3 regions of the Tardiphaga sp. OK246 genome follow, and region 3 is predicted to be linked to each of the others. Evidence: predicted binding sites of a transcription regulator. Region 3 holds the regulator's gene; each other region holds the start of a gene.
What was found. The regulator PhoB, encoded in region 3, activates phosphate uptake and scavenging genes when phosphate is short. The targets are predictions, from matches to a motif close to TGTCATNNANCTGTCAT.
Positions count from the first base shown of each region.

Region 1 (5,822 bases), on a different contig from region 3:
GCGCTCGGGTGCAAGCCGTCCGGTCAGCGTCATGTGAAAGCGGAAGTCGTCGCGCACATAGGGATAGCCGAAACGATCCAGCTGCTCGACCTGCCGCGGCGTCAGGTTCTCCGGTTTGCGGCGCGCGCGATCGTTGGGCGTCATCGGTGCGCGGAACACCTCGAATCCCTCAACGCAGGCCTGAGCCAGTGTGGAAAGTTCAGCAGAGGGGGCATCCGGCACCACAGCCGTGAAGCCGCTGATGATACGAACCACCGGCGAGATTTCCGGGATGGCGCGGGGCATTCGCGCGAAGTCATCGAAGGCTGCGATCAGGTCGGCTTCGGTGGCTTCCGCCGCCAGCGAAAATGGTGCCTTCAGCGTGGCGTGAAAGCCGTATTTGCGTGGGTCCTTGATAACAGCCGGCCAGTCCGGCGCTTGCATGATGAGATCGCCGGGCACCAGCACGTCATTGCCGGTGAAGGGATCATAACCGAGTATTTTAGCGCCGAAGCGGGAGAGGGCACTGTCGGCATCGGGGGCGTAATAGATAGCGTAGCGCGGGAATTCACTCATGGCCGCACCATAGAGCATGATCCCGAAAAGTGGATGCCGGTTTTCGGGAACGATCATGCTCAAGTAAGAGAGGAGCCGCGTTACGCCGCGGCAATAGCTTTGCGTTGCATGGCACGCGCCGGCTGCAGGCGCGTGGCATCGGTGAGATGCACGAGCTTGCCCTGTGCGATCACGGCGACGATGCGGGGACGCATTGCGATGCTGTCATCGACGAGCAGCAAATCAGCGCGGCGCCCGCCCGCGATCTCGCCGCGGTCGGTGAGCCCGGCAGCCTTGGCCGGTGCGGACGAGATCAGCGCCCAGGCCTGCGGCAGCGACAGAATGCCATCATGGAGCAGCCGGAACGCGGCCAGCAATTGCGCGGGATAGTAATAGTCCGACGCCAGCACCGAGCAGAGGCCCTTGGCGATCATGTCGGACGCCTTGGTCCAGCCGGTATGGCTGCCGCCGCGCACCACATTGGGCGCGCCGAACACGATGAAGTCGCCAGCATCGGCGGCGGCTTGTGCGGTTTCCACGTTGATCGGGAATTCGGCGATATTGACGCCGAGCTTGCGGAAGTCGTCGCGCATCGCAGGGGTTGCGTCATCATGCGAGAGCGTCGGCACGCCGGCAGCGTTCGCCGCTTTGGCGAGGCGGGCAATCGAGGCAGGCACATCATCGGTGCGCGACAGCACGCGTTCGACCAGTTGATCGAAGGCCTCGCTCGTGAGGCCGGTGCGTTCGACCATCCGCGCGCGCTTCGCCGGCTTCGAGATTCCGGCGATGTCCATATGATCGTTGAAGGCGAGCAGATCGATGCGGCCGGCCTGCAGCCAGCCGACGATCTCATCTTCGGCGTCGAGATTGAACGTTTCCTGCCGCAGATGGAAGCGGGTGTCGGAGGCGAGCTTCGGCCGCAGCGTCTCGATGGCATCCAGCAGCTTGCGGGCGTTCTCCGCGCCGCGCAGGCCCGGCTCCCAGGACCATGTGGTGCCATGAAACACTGTGGTGATGCCATTGGCGATGGCCTGTCGATCGCTGTCAATCAAGGCAACATCGACCGGGAAGTCGACGCCGGGGCGCGGCATCAACTGCCGCTCGAAGGCGTCGCCATGCAGATCGACGATCCCCGGCAGCACCAGCAGATCGGAGGCATCGAGGCCGAGCACGCCATGGGGCGCATCCGATCCGATGTCCGCAATCACGCCATCCCCAATCTGCAGCGAAGTCTCGGCGATGTCCTGGCCGAGCAAAGTGCGTCCGCCGTCGATGAAAAGTCCAGTCATGTCACTGCCATCTGTCTGGGCGCCTTGACGCCTTTATACTTGCTCAGGAAATCCTCGACCGGGAGCTTGCGGAAATCCGGTAGCGCCTGTCGTAGCATCTCGTGGTCCCAGTTCCACCAGGCGAGGTCCATCAGCCCGTCTTCCACGGCTTCCGAAAATCGTCGCCGCACCGGCCGCGCCGGATTGCCGGCGACGATCGTATAGGGGGCGACGTCCTTGGTCACGATGGCCCCGGCGGCGATCACCGCGCCGGTGCCGATATTGCGGCCGGGCAGCACGATGGCGCCATGGCCGAGCCACACATCGTGGCCGATGGTGCAGTGATGTTCGCGTCGCCAGGCAAAGAAGTCGGCGTCGTCGCTTTCGCCGGGGAAGTAGGCACTGGCGCGATAGGTGAAGTGCGCCTGTGTCGCCCGGTGCATCGGGTGATTGCCGGGATTGATCCGGATCATCGCCGCGATTGAGCAGAACTTGCCGATCGTCGTGTAGGTGATCTGGCCGTCATTCACGACATATGAATAGTCGCCCATCGTCACTTCATTGAGGATCGTGCGCGCGCCGACTTCGGTATAGGCGCCGAGCTCGGTATCGACGAGTTTCGCGGTGGGATCGACCGCTGGCGTGAGCGAGAGTTGTTTTCCGGCCATGTGACGCTCGTGCGACGGAAGAGGAATCGGTGGGTGATATATTGAATCGGTGGGTGATATATTAGAGTGTGCGCTGGCGCGCGGGCACCTCTTCGGTCGGTTTCGTGACGGTGTCGTGACGTTCACATGAATTCGGGCGTCCTTTTCCCGCAACGACGATAACCCGTATGCGCAGGGCACATGTCACATCATTGTTAAACGCGGGCGTTACCGGTGGCGATGTCTATTGTCATTGGAGTGCCTCATGCTGGTGGTGGATAAGCTGACGTGCCGTTTCGGCGCCAAGGCTGCCGTCGATAATGCGTCGTTCGAGATCAAGCCGGGCGCATTCGTCGGCGTGATCGGCCGTTCCGGTGCCGGCAAGTCGACCATGCTGCGCATGATCAATCGCCTGTGCGAGCCGACCGAAGGCCGTATCGTATTTGATGGCGTGGATGTCACCGCGCTCAAGGGCCGCGATCTGCGCAAGTGGCGCGCGCGCTCGGCGATGATCTTCCAGCAGTTCAATCTCGTCGGTCGTCTCGACGTGCTGACCAATGTGCTGATGGGCCGTCTGGCCGAGATGCCGCAGTGGCGCTCGCTGACCCAGATGTGGCCCGAGGACGACCGTGCGCTGGCGATGTCGGCTCTGGAACAGTTCGACATGGCGCAATATGCTTCGCAACGCGCCGATCAGCTCTCCGGCGGTCAGCAGCAGCGTGTCGCCATCGCCCGTGCACTGGTGCAGCAGCCCGACATTATTCTCGCGGATGAGCCGATCGCCTCGCTCGATCCGCGCAACACCCGCATCGTCATGGATGCGCTGCTGCGGATCAACAAGCACTTCGGCATCACCGTGATGTGCAACCTGCATTCGCTCGATCTGGCGCGCACCTATTGCGATCGCCTGATCGGCATGTCCGCTGGCCGCGTCGTGTTCGATGGCGCGCCGTCCGCGCTCACCGAGCATATCGCCCGTGAACTCTACGATCTCGAAGCCGATGAGGTGATGGGATCGGCGCATATGCCGACGCCTGTCCGCGTTCCCGAATACGGTGTTGCTGCCGTCGCGTGATTGCAGTGCGTTGAAATTATAGCGGTGACGTCATCGTAACGATGCCATCGCCGCGATAGACGCGTCTTCTACCAAGAAAAAACGTTTCACCTCAGATCAAAACAGGGACTGTCATGATCAACCGTCGCTCCATTCTGCTCAGCGCCGCGGCGCTGGCTTTCGCCGCCACCTCGGCCTCGGCCCAGGATTACAAGGCCAAGTATCCGGAACTGACCTTCGCCATCATCCCGGCAGAAAACGCCTCGGGCGTCACCGAGCGCTGGGCGCCCTTCGTCGCCTATCTGTCGAAAGAACTCGGCGTGAAGGTCAATTTGCGCATCGCCAATGACTACGCAGCCGTCATCGAAGGCCAGCGCTCCGGCAACATCCATATGGCCAGCTATGGTTCGGCCTCGTTCGCGCGCGCCCGCCTCACCGGCGTGAAGACCGATGCCTTTGCCAACGACATCAACATCGATGGCTCGACGGGCTATTACTCGGTGTTCTTCGTCAAGGCGAACAGCGCTTACAAGACCATCGATAATCTGAAGGGCAAGAACCTCGGTCTGGTCGATCCGAATTCGACCTCCGGCAACAACGTGCCGCGCTTCGAGCTGGACAAGATGGGCATCTCCGATGCCGACACCTATTTCAGCAAGGTCGTGTTCACCGGCAGCCACGAAAATGCGCTGCTGGCGCTGTCGCAGGGCACGGTGGATGTCGCCGCCAACCAGTGGACCAACGACAACGACTCGACGCTGCAGCAGATGCTGACCAAGGGCATGCTGAAGAATGCCGACGGCACGCCGATGAAGAAGGAAGACTTCCGCATCATTCACAAGTCGGCCCCGATCATCAACGGCCCCTATGCCTATAGCTCCGACCTGCCGGAAGAGCTGAAGGTCGCCATCGCCAAGGCCTTCGTCGATGCACCGACCAAGGACAAGGCGGCTTTTGATCGCCTGTCGGACGGCCAGAAGAAGGGCTTCCACGCCGCGACCACCAAGGATTGGGACGCGACCATCGACCTGATCAAGTTCGTGGACGCGCTTCGCAAGAAGAAGGCGTCCTGATCGCCAGACGATTGAAGGGAGCCGGATCAGAAATGGTCCGGCTCCTTTTCTGTGTTTGATCCCAGATAGGCCCGCACATCATGTCCGCCGCCGTTTCCATCCTTCCAGCTCCGCAGCTCGCTGTGCTGAACGACGCCTATCGCAAGGCGGTGGCGCGTCGTCGGTTGCGCACGCTGTTCGTTGTGGCGGCCTGCTTTGCAGCGCTGTTCGTCGCGGCGCTGGGCGCCGAGGTCAATCTCAGGACTTTTGTGGAGAAGATCGGAAATTTCGGCAGTTATTTCGATCGTATCTTCACGCTTGAGGCCGGCGCCCGGGTCTGGACCGACGTCAATGAATGGTTCTGGGGCTGGAAGAAGTGGCTGTCGCTGCTCGGCGAGACCGTGCTGATCAGCTATGTCGGCACGCTGATCGGTGCTGTGCTGGCCTTCGGGCTCAATTTTCTCGCGGCCGAGAACACTGCGCCCTCAGTGCCGCTGCGCTTTGCCGTGCGCCGCTTCATGGAATTCTGCCGGACCGTGCCGGATATCGTGTTCGCGCTGATCTTCGTCATCGCCTTTGGCCTTGGCCCGATGGCCGGCGTGTTGGCCATTGCGATCCACTGCGTTGGGGCGCTCGGCAAGCTCTATGGCGAGATCGTCGAGAATATCGACATGAAGCCGGTGGAAGGAATTCGCTCGACCGGAGCGGGCTGGATCGACTGCATGCGCTTTGCGGTGCTGCCGCAGGTCGCGGCCGGATTTGCGAGCTACACGCTGCTGCGCTTCGAGATCAATGTGCGTGGTGCCTCCGTGATGGGCTTCGTCGGCGCCGGCGGCATCGGCCAGGAACTCGTCGTTGCTGTCAGAAAGTTCTACTATTCCGACGTCAGTGCGATTCTGCTGATGATCATCGTTACCGTGTTTATCATCGATATCGGCACCGGCTGGCTGCGCGGCCGTCTGTTCGGCAAGGAAGCCAGATCATGAGCAGGCAGCCTGACGTCAATACCCCCGCGTTGCGCGGGCGCTATCCCGATGTCTTCAACCGCCCGATGGCGTCGCGCGCCGGTGTGCCCGCCATCCTGGTCGCGGCGCTGGCATTGTTCATCTTTGGGCTCAATGAACTCGATTTCTCGCCGGCGCGGATGTGGACCGGCCTGCGCGAACTCGGCTGGATCACCATGATGATGATCCCGCCGAATCCCGGTTCGTCGCTGCCTGCCTATCTGCAGGCGATGGGCGAGACGCTGTCGATCGCCTTGCTGGGC
Region 1 covers NZ_FZOX01000001.1:424,227-430,048, reverse strand. The annotation lists gene CHC01_RS02085 (DUF1045 domain-containing protein) at 1-555, opposite strand, end outside; gene CHC01_RS02080 (alpha-D-ribose 1-methylphosphonate 5-triphosphate diphosphatase) at 636-1,823, opposite strand; gene CHC01_RS02075 (LbetaH domain-containing protein) at 1,820-2,470, opposite strand; gene phnC (phosphonate ABC transporter ATP-binding protein) at 2,715-3,524, shown strand; gene phnD (phosphonate ABC transporter substrate-binding protein) at 3,638-4,576, shown strand; gene phnE (phosphonate ABC transporter, permease protein PhnE) at 4,657-5,541, shown strand; gene phnE (phosphonate ABC transporter, permease protein PhnE) at 5,538-5,822, shown strand, end outside.
Region 1: phnC (phosphonate ABC transporter ATP-binding protein) is a predicted target of PhoB. The motif match lies at 2,575-2,591, and genes of this name have one in related genera.

Region 2 (5,822 bases), on a different contig from region 3:
TCTGCGCCGCGGTTGGCGAACAGATAACGACCGGTGCTGATCTGTTGCACCATCAGCGACACAGGAATGTTGTCGAGCACGGTCTCAAGGAATTTCTTGGCGTTCTCCAGTTCCTTGGACAGCGACTTGCGGTCGGTCACATCCTCGAACAGCGCAATCAGAAATGCCGGCTCATTGCGTTCGTTAAAGGCAATCACGCGATTGCTATCCAGCGTGCGGAGGTCTGAGCCAATCTCCACATTGAACTCGCTGCGACACTGACTGCGCGTTTCCACTGCCAGGGCATCGGCTTCGGCAATCGCTTTCGCAGACTGTGCGGAGAATATCTGATCCGGTCGCTTGCCGACGATCTTATCGCGCGAGAGCCGAGAGAAGGTCTCGAAAGCCCGGTTGGCGAAGATGTAGCGGCCATCGTCAATGGTCTTGGCCGCGACGCAGATCGGGACGTGATCAAGGACAGATTCGAGGAATTGCTTGGTGGTCGCAAGCTCGCGCTGCAGGAAACGCTGCTCGGTGCAGTCCTCATGAATGCCAATGGCGCCGCCATTGGGAAGCCGGCTGAACTTGACGTGAACGGATTGCCCGCCGGGCATTTCGGCAATGTACTCGCCGGCGGAAACAGTCTGCTCGTAGAAGCTCTGGGTGGTCAGATCGAGCTTGCCACGCTGGCGGCGTAACTCACGCAATCCCGGACCGGTAATATCCTTGGTGATGTCGGCGCGGGTCAGGTCGTAGATCTCAAGATAGCGATCGTTGCAAAACACGACCCGCTTCTGGTCGTCGAGCATCACGATGCCTTGGCCGAGATGATTGAGGGCAGAACCGACAAACGCATTGCGACGCTGCTGCTCGCGACGCACATTTCGCAGCGCCGAGGCGACCCACAGCACAATGGCGGCGAGAAATGCCAGCGCGACAAATCCACCGATGAGGATCTGCCAGATCATTTGCGGGTCGAGTTCACTGATATAATGAACCGCCGGGGATTCTGCGTGGGCTCCGGCAATGCTGCCGAGAAGGCACGCGACTGCGATGACGGACACTGCCGCCTTGCTGTCTGATCGCCCGATCTTGCCAGTCATTACACACCCGCGTATTCGCAGCGTGAGTGTTTGGTTACAGGTATGTGGATCAGGTAAATGCGTATCGTCGCACCTGCAGAATGCGGCGAAATTTGGTGGTAATTAGCTGTGATGCTTAATGTTTTACTAATGCGCCACATGCGCAAGGTCGAACCGCAGCTGACCGGCGCAGCAAACTATCGGACGCGACATGGACAAGGTTGAATGCGTGGTGGTGGGCGCCGGCGTCGTGGGTCTTGCGATCGCCCGGCGACTGGCGGAAGCGGGACGCGAGGTCATCGTGCTGGAGGCCACGGACGCGATCGGTACCGTGACCTCGTCGCGCAACAGCGAGGTCATCCATGCCGGCATCTATTATCCGGCCGGAAGCCTGATGGCACGGCTCTGCGTCGCTGGAAAACAGGCGCTCTATGATTATTGCCGCGATCGCGGCATCCCACATCGCAACTCCGGGAAACTGATCGTCGCCACACGTCCGGAGGAGATCGCCAAACTGGCGTCGATCAAAGCGCATGCCGAAGCCAATGGCGTCGCTGATCTCGAGCAATTATCCGGGACAGAGGCACGGGCGCTGGAGCCGGCATTGGCTTGCGAAGCCGCGCTGTTGTCCCCCTCCACGGGGATCGTCGACAGCCACAGCTACATGTTGTCGCTGCGCGGTGAAGCGGAAGCCGCGGGCGCGGCCTTCGCATTCCTCGCTCCCCTGGAACGTGGCCGGGTCACCGCCGACGGTTTCGAACTGGATGTCGGCGGCGAAGCTCCGATGACACTAGCCTGCGACATGCTGATCAATTCCGCAGGCCTGTCCGCAACCGCGATCGCCCGCATGCTCGACGGCATGCCGCTCGACCTGATACCGCCCGCTTATCTGGCGAAAGGCTGTTATTTCAGCTGCAATGCGAAAGCACCGTTCTCGCGGCTGATCTATCCCGTGCCGGAACCGGGCGGCCTCGGGGTGCATCTGACGCTCGATCTGGCCGGCCAGGCGCGTTTCGGCCCTGACGTCGAGTGGGTGGATCACATCGACTACACGGTCGATCCGGCACGCGGAGAGAGGTTCTATCCGGCTATCAGGCGCTACTGGCCAAGTCTGCCGGACGGCGCATTAATGCCAAGCTATTCAGGAATGCGGCCGAAGATCGTGCCGCCCGCAGTCGCGGTGCAGGATTTCATGATCCAGGGTGCCCAGACCCATGGCGTGCCGGGCCTTATCAACCTGTTCGGCATCGAGTCACCGGGGCTGACATCATCGCTGGCCATCGCGGACTACGTGGCTGAGATGGCGGGACATTGAACGCGAAAGGTTGCAGGCGAAGCGATCCAGGCCAACCGAATACTGGAGCTTCGTCGCAAACCTATCGCGGGATGAGGGGAAGACGTCATCGCACCTACGCGAAAGCAGTGACGTAGACGACGATGTCGATGCTGTGATTTATCGTTCGCTGATCAGTGCAGCCGTTGATCAGTGCACCGTTTCGCTGGCCCCGTTTTTGAGACGCTGGATTTCGTCCCTGACCATCAGTTTTCGACGCTTGAGTTCGACGATGCGGAGATCGTCGGTAGACAGGTGCACGAGCGCTTCGTGCAATTCGCTTTCGAGAACTTTGTGCTTGCGTTCCAGTTCGACGAGATGCGCCTGTAGTGCCATTCGAAAACTCCTCGGTAGGATTGAACCTCAGGATACGTTCGGTTGGACGATGAATTCTACATGACAGTGGACATCTGTCGATAGGTATTGAAAAGTGTATTTTGAGTTTCAGGTATCGTGTGAAACGAATCGTGACCTGATCGCGCCGCAAAAACATGGAACCGGACGGCTTGCGTGGTGCGCCTGCACCGGCGATAGTCATCCTAGAAATTCCTCGCAAATGACTTGCGAATCCAGTCAGCTAGAAACATGAACGACGACGAAGATCGCGAACTCCCGTTAGAACTCGCCCGATTGCAGCAGGAACATCGCGACCTCGACGCCGCTATCGATGCCTTGCAACATTCACCGGCACCCGATCTTTTGCGACTGCAACGGTTGAAGAAGAGGAAGCTTCAGCTGAAAGACCGGATCTCCTTTATCGAAGACCAGATCACCCCGGATATTATTGCCTGAGACAACGCGTCGCGCTGTGGCTGTGGGTTGAAGAACGGCCAGGACTGCGAACTCAACGCGCGATGATCGATGGATCGGCTTTCTTTAACTCGCGGTGAATGCAGCAGGCTGGGCGTTGAACTCGCCCGTCGTCAAAACCTTGCTTCGCGACGGCCGCCGCTCTTTTCGCGCGGCATCGTAGGCACGACAGCCAGACTTAATTCTGGCCAGCATCGCATTGTGGCGTGGTGAAAACTGCTGGGCTCCGCGAATTGATCGCCATGGCGCTCGCGCTGGCCGACGTGACGCTCGCAACGCGCAAGCCAGCTATTGCGGCCTGACAGGAGCGGAATGGGGCGACTGCAAACGAGGCGCTGTCGAAACTTGACAATAAGAACAAAATAAGAACATTCTCGTGCCGAGATCAATCGACTCGTGAGGGCACCATGGCCGATATCACCTATTATGTCGCACTGCCCTTCCTACACGACGACTCTGGTTCGCCGGCCGCCGGTGCCGCCGAGGAATGTCAGAGCGCATCCGGCGCCATCCGCCGCGCCGAACTATTGTCCCGTGCGCCAGGTTCGATCGGCGCACTGGCCTTCAGCCGTACCGGCGATCCGATGATCGGCGAGTTCGGCGACGCCCAGGTGATCCGCGCCTTTGGCGAAGTGCCAAACGACCTCAGCGCGCTGTAAGGGCGCCAACGCCGACAATCGACTAACTACACTTTCGCGCGTCGCGCGGTCTTGCGCACATACATCGCCCTGTCGGCCTGAACCAACGCGGCTTCGCCATCGACATCGGGACCCAGCAGTGCGACGCCTGCAGAGGCGCCAGCCGATACGTTGATGTCGCGGAAGACGAAAGTGAGCTGGTCGATCGCCACGGCGCGGGTCAGCTCGCGGGCAAATCCACGGCGGTTGAGAATGTCGAGCAGGAAGTCGGTTTCCGCCGAAGCTCGCAATTCGGCAATCTTCGCCTCGGCCTGTGTGAGTTGCGCTTCCAGCCGCCGAATCGTGAGCGCTGCCGCCGACGCGCGGCTTTTCGGCAGCGACACCAACGCTTTGGAACCCCGAACTGCCGGCTTCATGGAACGTTTGACCGACTTTGCAGCAGGCGTTCGGGTTTTCTTTTGCATGGGATTTGTTACAAGGCTTGCCAGTCTTCACCAAGACGAGATCATGTTTGCCACGCTCCTTGCCACGCAAGGGGACGACATTGTATTTCCAGCCTATCTTTCTGGATTCGCGAAAGAAAATACGGAATGACCGCGCCCGTCGCCATTATTATGGGAAGCCAGTCGGACTGGGAAACCATGCGCCACGCCGCCGAAACGCTGACCGCGCTCGGCGTATCCCATGAGGCGCGCATCGTCTCGGCCCACCGTACGCCGGACCGGCTGGTCGCATTCGCCAAGGGCGCCAAGGCGGCGGGCTTCCAGATCATCATCGCCGGTGCCGGCGGCGCTGCGCATTTGCCCGGCATGGCCGCGGCGCTGACGGAACTCCCGGTATTCGGCGTGCCCGTGGAATCCAAGGCGCTATCCGGCGTCGACTCGCTTTATTCGATCGTACAGATGCCGGGCGGCGTGCCCGTCGGCACGCTGGCCATCGGCAAACCCGGCGCGATCAATGCGGCACTGCTCGCAGCGAGCGTGCTGGCGCTGCACGATACAGCACTGGCGACAAAGCTCGCCGCCTGGCGCAAGGCGCAGACCGATGCCGTGGCTGAAAAGCCGGAAGGTGCGGCGTGAGCGCTGTGGTGACGAAGGTTCTCAAGCCGGGCGATACGATCGGCATTCTCGGTGGCGGCCAGCTCGGTCGCATGTTGGCGATGTCCGCAGCGCGCCTCGGCCTCCGCTGTCAGGTTTTTTCACCGGATCCGGATTCGCCGGCTTTCGATGTCGTGCAGAACGCGACATGCGCTGAATATGCGGATGTCGAGGCGCTCGAACTGTTCGCCAGTGATTGCGACGTCATCACCTACGAATTCGAGAACGTGCCGGCCGCCACCGCGATGATCCTCGACGCGCGGCGCCCGGTTCTGCCCGCACAGACAATCCTGCAGACTACGCAGGACCGCCTGGCCGAGAAGGATTTTGTAACGTCACTGGGTATCGGCACGGCGGGTTACGCAGGCGTTGCGAACGCTGGCGAGCTTCATGCAGCGGTCAAGAAGATCGGTCTGCCAGCTGTCATCAAGACGCGTCGCTTCGGTTATGACGGCAAGGGCCAGGCAATCATCCGCGAGGGTGACGATCTCGATCAGGTCTGGAAGGATCTCGGCACCAATTCCGCGATCCTTGAAGCCTTCGTGCCGTTCGAACGCGAGGTTTCGGTCATCGCTGCACGCGGCGCCGACGGTCACGTCGAATGTTTCGACGTCACCGAAAACGAGCACCGCGATCACATCCTGAAATTCTCCTATGCGCCCGCGCACATCTCTGACGCGCTTGCCGCGAAGGCACGCGAGATCGCCGAGAAGATCGGCACTGCGCTGGGCTATGTCGGCGTCTTTGCCGTCGAACTGTTTGTCGTGCCCGGTAAGGACAGCGCGACGCTTGTCGTGAACGAAATTGCGCCGCGCGTGCATAATTCCGGCCACTGGACGCTCGATGGCGCCTCAGTGTCGCAATTCGAACAGCACATCCGCGC
Region 2 covers NZ_FZOX01000004.1:208,403-214,224, reverse strand. The annotation lists gene CHC01_RS19400 (sensor domain-containing protein) at 1-1,082, opposite strand, end outside; gene CHC01_RS19395 (NAD(P)/FAD-dependent oxidoreductase) at 1,273-2,376, shown strand; gene CHC01_RS19390 (YdcH family protein) at 2,545-2,730, opposite strand; gene CHC01_RS19385 (YdcH family protein) at 2,980-3,186, shown strand; gene CHC01_RS19380 (hypothetical protein) at 3,612-3,863, shown strand; gene CHC01_RS19375 (hypothetical protein) at 3,890-4,225, opposite strand; gene CHC01_RS32650 (hypothetical protein) at 4,257-4,436, shown strand; gene purE (5-(carboxyamino)imidazole ribonucleotide mutase) at 4,433-4,921, shown strand; gene CHC01_RS19365 (5-(carboxyamino)imidazole ribonucleotide synthase) at 4,930-5,822, shown strand, end outside.
Region 2: CHC01_RS19390 (YdcH family protein) is a predicted target of PhoB. The motif match lies at 2,780-2,796, and genes of this name have one in related genera.

Region 3 (5,822 bases):
GCGTCCCTTGATCGGGCCGCGATGTTCCTCATAGGTCATGACATCCGCCATCACCTGGCAGGGATGCGAGAACCGCGTCAGGCCATTGATGACCGGCACCGTCGCATTCTCCGCGAGTTCCATCAGCGAGTCATGATTGAGGATGCGGATCATGATGATGTCGACGAAGCGCGACAGCACGCGCGCGGTGTCGGCAATGGTCTCGCCGCGACCGAGCTGCATTTCGGCGCCGGTGAGCATCACGACTTCGCCGCCGAGCTGGCGCATGCCGACCTCGAACGACACGCGGGTGCGCGTCGAGGGCTTTTCGAAGATCATCGCCAGCGTCTTGTTCTTGAGCGGACGATCGGGCTCGGCATTCGAGCCATCCCGCCCTTTCAGCTTCGCCTTCATGGCGGCAGCCGCGTTCATGATATTGCGCAACTCACTGGCCGGCACGGCCGTGAGATCAAGAAAGTGCCGCGGTGACTTGCTCATCACGCGGCTCCCTGCGTCTTGGCAGATGAACCGAGGGCCACGCAGGCCTGTTCCAGCCGCTGCACGGCCTGCTCGATCTCGGACTCGCTGACGATTAGCGGCGGCAGGAAGCGCACGACATTATCGCCGGCGCCGACGGTCAGCAGCTTCGCGTCACGCAATGCGGCCACGAGATCACCAGCCGGCACGACAGCCTTGAGGCCGATCAGCAGACCTTCGCCGCGCACTTCGCTGAGCACATCAGGGTGGCCGTCGACCACGCCCGCGAGTTTCTGTTTGAGCAGCAGCGACATCTTCTTCACATGGTCGAAGAAACCGGGCTTCAGCATGATATCGAGCACGGAATTCGCGGCAGCGACCGCCAGCGGATTGCCACCGAAGGTCGAGCCGTGCGAGCCGGGCGCCATGCCTTCGGCCGCTTCCGCCGTGACGAGACACGCGCCGATCGGGAAGCCGCCGCCAAGCGCCTTGGCCAGCGACATCACGTCGGGCGTCACACCAATGCGCTGATAGGCGAACAACTCGCCGGTGCGGCCCATACCGGTCTGCACTTCGTCGAAGATCAGCAGGATGCCGTTCTTGTCGCAGAGTTCGCGCAGCGCGCCGAAGAACGCGTTGCTCGGCGCACGCACGCCGCCCTCACCCTGCAGCGGCTCGATGAGAATGCCGGCGATGTTCGGGCCGATCGCCTTCTTCACCGCTTCGATATCGCCGAGCGGCAACTGATCGAAGCCGTCGAGCGGCGTGCCGTAGCCTTCGAGATATTTGGCAGCGCCGGTCGCCGCGAGCGTGCCGAGGGTGCGGCCATGGAACGCGCCTTCAAAGGTGATAATGCGCGTGCGCTCGGGATGGCCCTTGGAGAAATGATAGTGGCGGGTCACCTTGATCGCGCATTCCATCGCTTCCGCACCCGAATTGGCGAAGAACACGAAATCGGCAAAGCTTTGTTCGCACAGCCGGGCCGCGAGGCGCTCGCCGTCCGGGCTCTTGAACAGGTTCGACATGTGCCAGAGCTTGGTGGCCTGCTCCTGCAATGCGGCGACCATATGTGGATGCGCATGGCCAAGTGCGTTCACGGCAACGCCGCTGGTGAAATCGAGATAGCGCTCACCATCGGTTCCAATCAGCCACGCGCCTTCACCGCGCTCGAAAGCGACATCCGCACGCGCGAAAACAGGCAGCAAGTGAGCCTGAGAGAGGGGCGAAGACGTTGCGTTGCTGGTCATAACCGATCCGATCGAAAAGACTGCGGCCGCGTCGATGACAACTGTGCGAAATCGAACAACGGACCCTAGAAACGAAACGTGCCGCCCTTCTCGGGCGGCACGTGGGCATTATTCTATGTGTGCTGTGAAGACTGTCAACCGCGCACTGCGGCTTTCGAGTCACACGGAGTCGCAGAAAAAGCCGATTTTGCAGCTTTATTTGCAGAAGCATGTGGACGCGGCATGCCCGACTCTTGCGCGCGAGTCACGGCATATTGTAGCTTTTGCCTCGTCGGATACGACATCTCGTGCGGCGGTAGATCCTTTTGACACATCCAGTGCGGCGTAACAGCCGGACGCGAAATTCGCGCCCGGTGAGCGCTAAAGGATTCTGACCGCAGGGATTTTTGAAGTCTCAACTCGCAGCGCTGCCCGGTCAGGCCGGCGCTCACGAAGGGAAAACGGCGATGACGGTAATGACATGGACCGACGATCGCGTCGAACAGTTGAAGAAACTCTGGGAAGGCGGCCTTTCCGCCAGCCAGATCGCTGCGGAACTCGGTAACGTGACCCGCAACGCCGTGATCGGCAAGGTGCACCGCCTTGGCCTGTCCGGCCGTGCCAAGAGCCCCTCCTCGGCAGCTCCGCGGCAGCGCAAGGCGCGCCCGGCACAGCAGATGGTACGTGTCGCCCGCCCGATGGCACGCGGCAATACCGCCCTGGCCCATAATTACGAGATCGAGGCCGAGCCCGACCCGATCGCCTATGACAACATCGTTCCGATCAGCCAGCGCCTGTCGCTGGTCGAACTCAACGAAGCCACCTGCCATTGGCCGATCGGCGATCCGTCGAGCGCGGACTTCTATTTCTGCGGCGGCAAGGCCCTGGCCGGCGCCCCCTATTGCGCACATCACTCGCGCATCGCCTATCAGCCGGCCAGCGACCGCCGCCGCGCAGTCCCGAAGCCGACGCGCTGAGCTGGAAAGCATCTAAACCAAATGAAAATGCCCGGTGATGAGCCGGGCATTTTTTGTTTGCGGGCTTCTAACCTCGCCCCGCTTGCGGGGAGAAGGAAGATACCTACTCCGCCGCCTTGTCGAAGCGGTCATCCAGCGCATAGCCGGCACCGCGCACGGTGCGGATCGGATCGGGCTCGCCAGCGGGATTGAGCAGCTTGCGCAGGCGGCCGATATGCACGTCGACGGTGCGCTCGTCGATATAGATGTCGCGGCCCCAGACGCTGTCGAGCAACTGCTCGCGGCTGAACACGCGGCCCGGATGTTCCAGGAAGAACTCCAGCAGGCGATATTCGGTCGGACCGAGATCGATCGGACGGCTTGAGCGCACGACGCGGCGCTTGTCGCGGTCGAGTTCGATGTCGCCAAACGCCAAGACGGTGGCGAGACGCTCGGGAGCTGCACGACGGAGCAGGCCCTTCACGCGCGCCAGGAGCTCCGGCACGGAGAACGGCTTGACGATGTAGTCGTCGGCACCGGTGGCGAGACCGCGAACGCGCTCGCTCTCTTCGCCCCGCGCCGTCAGCATGATGATCGGCAATGCCTTGGTTTCGGGCCGTGCGCGCAAGCGGCGGCACAGCTCGATGCCGGACAGGCCCGGCAGCATCCAGTCGAGCACCACGAGATCCGGCACCCGCTCCTTCAAGCGGGTGTCGGCATCGTCGCCGCGAGCGACGGTTTCAACATCATAGCCTTCGGCGTCGAGGTTGTAGCGAAGCAGCGTCGTTAGCGCCTCTTCATCTTCCACAACCAGAATGCGTGCATTCACAGCCATCTTGATCAATACCCTCAGTGACGTCCGACAAGTCTTTAAATCATGATCCTTGCGGAAGACTGGCTTCCACTTTTCCTGATCATGCTTCAGACCGTCGGCGTATTCGCGAATGTGGTCATGTCGCCCTTCGGGCGCTTGTCGAGGATCTGCTGGCCCTCGATCATGTAGAACACGGTTTCCGCAATATTGGTGGCATGGTCACCGATCCGCTCGATGTTCTTGGCGCAGAACATCAGGTGGATACAGAACGAAATGTTGCGCGGGTCTTCCATCATATAAGTCAGGAGTTCGCGGAACAGCGAGGTGCAGATCGCGTCGATTTCCTCGTCGCCCTTCCACACCGTCATCGCGGCAGGCAGATCGTGTGCGGCATAGGCGTCGAGCACGGCCTTGACCTGGGTGGTCACGAGGTCGGTCATATGCTCGAGGCCGCGGATCAGCTTCAGCGGATGGAAGTCGCTGTCGAGTGCATTGACGCGCTTGCCGATATTCTTGGAGAGATCGCCGATGCGTTCCAGATCGGTGGCGACGCGCAACGCGCCGACAATCTCGCGCAAATCGACAGCCATCGGCTGGCGCTTGGCGATGGTCAGCACGGCGCGCTCTTCGATCGTGCGCTGCAACTGGTCGATCTCGGAGTCGGTGGCGACGACGCGGGCGCCAAGTGCGACGTCCCGGCGGATCAGCGCGTCGACGGATTCGACGATCTGCCGCTCCGCGAGGCCACCCATCTCGGCGACGAGACGGGTCAGCTCCTGCAGATCGTCGTCGAAAGCCTTGGTGGTGTGTTCAAAAGCCATCTCAAATTCCTCCCGCGAATATGTCGCGTCAGCCGAAGCGGCCGGTGATGTAATCCTGGGTACGGCGGTCGGTCGGCGACGTGAAGATCTTGTTGGTCTGATCGAACTCGATCAACTCGCCGAGATACATGAAAGCCGTGCTGTCGGAGACGCGGGCGGCTTGCTGCATGTTATGGGTCACGATCGCGATCGTGTACTGATCCTTCAACTCGTCGATCAGTTCCTCGATCTTCGCGGTCGAGATCGGATCCAGCGCCGAGCACGGCTCGTCGAACAGGATCACTTCCGGCCGCACCGCGATGGTGCGCGCGATGCAAAGGCGCTGCTGCTGACCGCCCGACAGGCTGAGGCCCGACGCATTGAGCTTGTCCTTGACTTCGTTCCAGAGTGCACCGCCGCGCAGCGCCCTCTCGACGCGGATGTCCATCTCCGACTTGGAGATCTTTTCGTAGAGGCGGATACCGAAGGCGATGTTTTCGTAAATCGTCATCGGGAACGGAGTCGGCTTCTGGAACACCATGCCGACGCGGGCGCGCAGCAGGTTGAGATCCAGCTTCGGATCCAGAATGTTCTGGTTGTCGAGCATGAGCTGACCCTCGGCGCGCTGGCCGGGATACAGGTCATACATGCGGTTGAAGATGCGCAGCAGCGTGGACTTGCCGCAGCCCGACGGGCCGATGAACGCAGTCACGCGGTTCGCCATCAGCGTCAGGTTGATCTTCTTCAGGGCGTGGTGTTCGCCATAGTAGAAGTTCAGGTCGCGCACGGTGACCTTGGGACGGGTCTCGCCCTGCAGGGCCGACGGCGGCGGCATCGAAACGGAAGGAACGCCAGACGACACAGAAAGCTCACTCATTTTGCTGTCCTCTCGGCGCCGAGAATGCGCGCGCCAATGTTAAGGGCAAGTACGGTCAAGGTGATGATCAGGGCACCGCTCCAGGCGAGCTGCTTCCAGTACTCGTATGGGCTCTGCACGAAGTTGTTGATGGTCACCGGCAGGTTGGCCATCGTCTTGGTGAGATCGAGGCTGAAGAACTGGTTGCTCAGCGCGGTGAACAGCAGCGGCGCCGTTTCACCGGCGACACGCGCGGTCGCCAGCAGCACGCCGGTGATGAGACCGGCGCGGGCTGCACGATAGGCGATCCGCTTGATGACCAGGGAGCGCGGCAGGCCGAGCGCCGAGGCCGCTTCGCGCAGCGGGTTCGGCACGAGACCAAGCATATCTTCAGTGGTGCGAACCACGACGGGGATCACGATCACGGCGAGCGCAAGCGAACCGGCGAGAGCCGAGAAGCCGCCCATCGGAACCACCACCGCACCATAAACGAACAGGCCGATGATGATGGACGGGGCCGACAGCAACACGTCGTTGATGAAGCGGATCACCGAGGTGAGTTTGTCGTGCTTGCCGTATTCCGCGAGATAGGTGCCTGCAAACAGGCCGAGCGGCGCGCCGATGCCGACGCCGATGACGGTCATGATGATCGAACCGACGATGGCATTGAGCAGGCCGCCTTCCATGGAGCCGGGCGGCGGCGTGTTCTGGGTG
Region 3 covers NZ_FZOX01000005.1:435,144-440,965, reverse strand. The annotation lists gene argF (ornithine carbamoyltransferase) at 1-477, opposite strand, end outside; gene CHC01_RS23465 (aspartate aminotransferase family protein) at 477-1,703, opposite strand; gene CHC01_RS23460 (GcrA family cell cycle regulator) at 2,150-2,659, shown strand; gene phoB (phosphate regulon transcriptional regulator PhoB) at 2,763-3,467, opposite strand; gene phoU (phosphate signaling complex protein PhoU) at 3,560-4,273, opposite strand; gene pstB (phosphate ABC transporter ATP-binding protein PstB) at 4,302-5,129, opposite strand; gene pstA (phosphate ABC transporter permease PstA) at 5,126-5,822, opposite strand, start outside.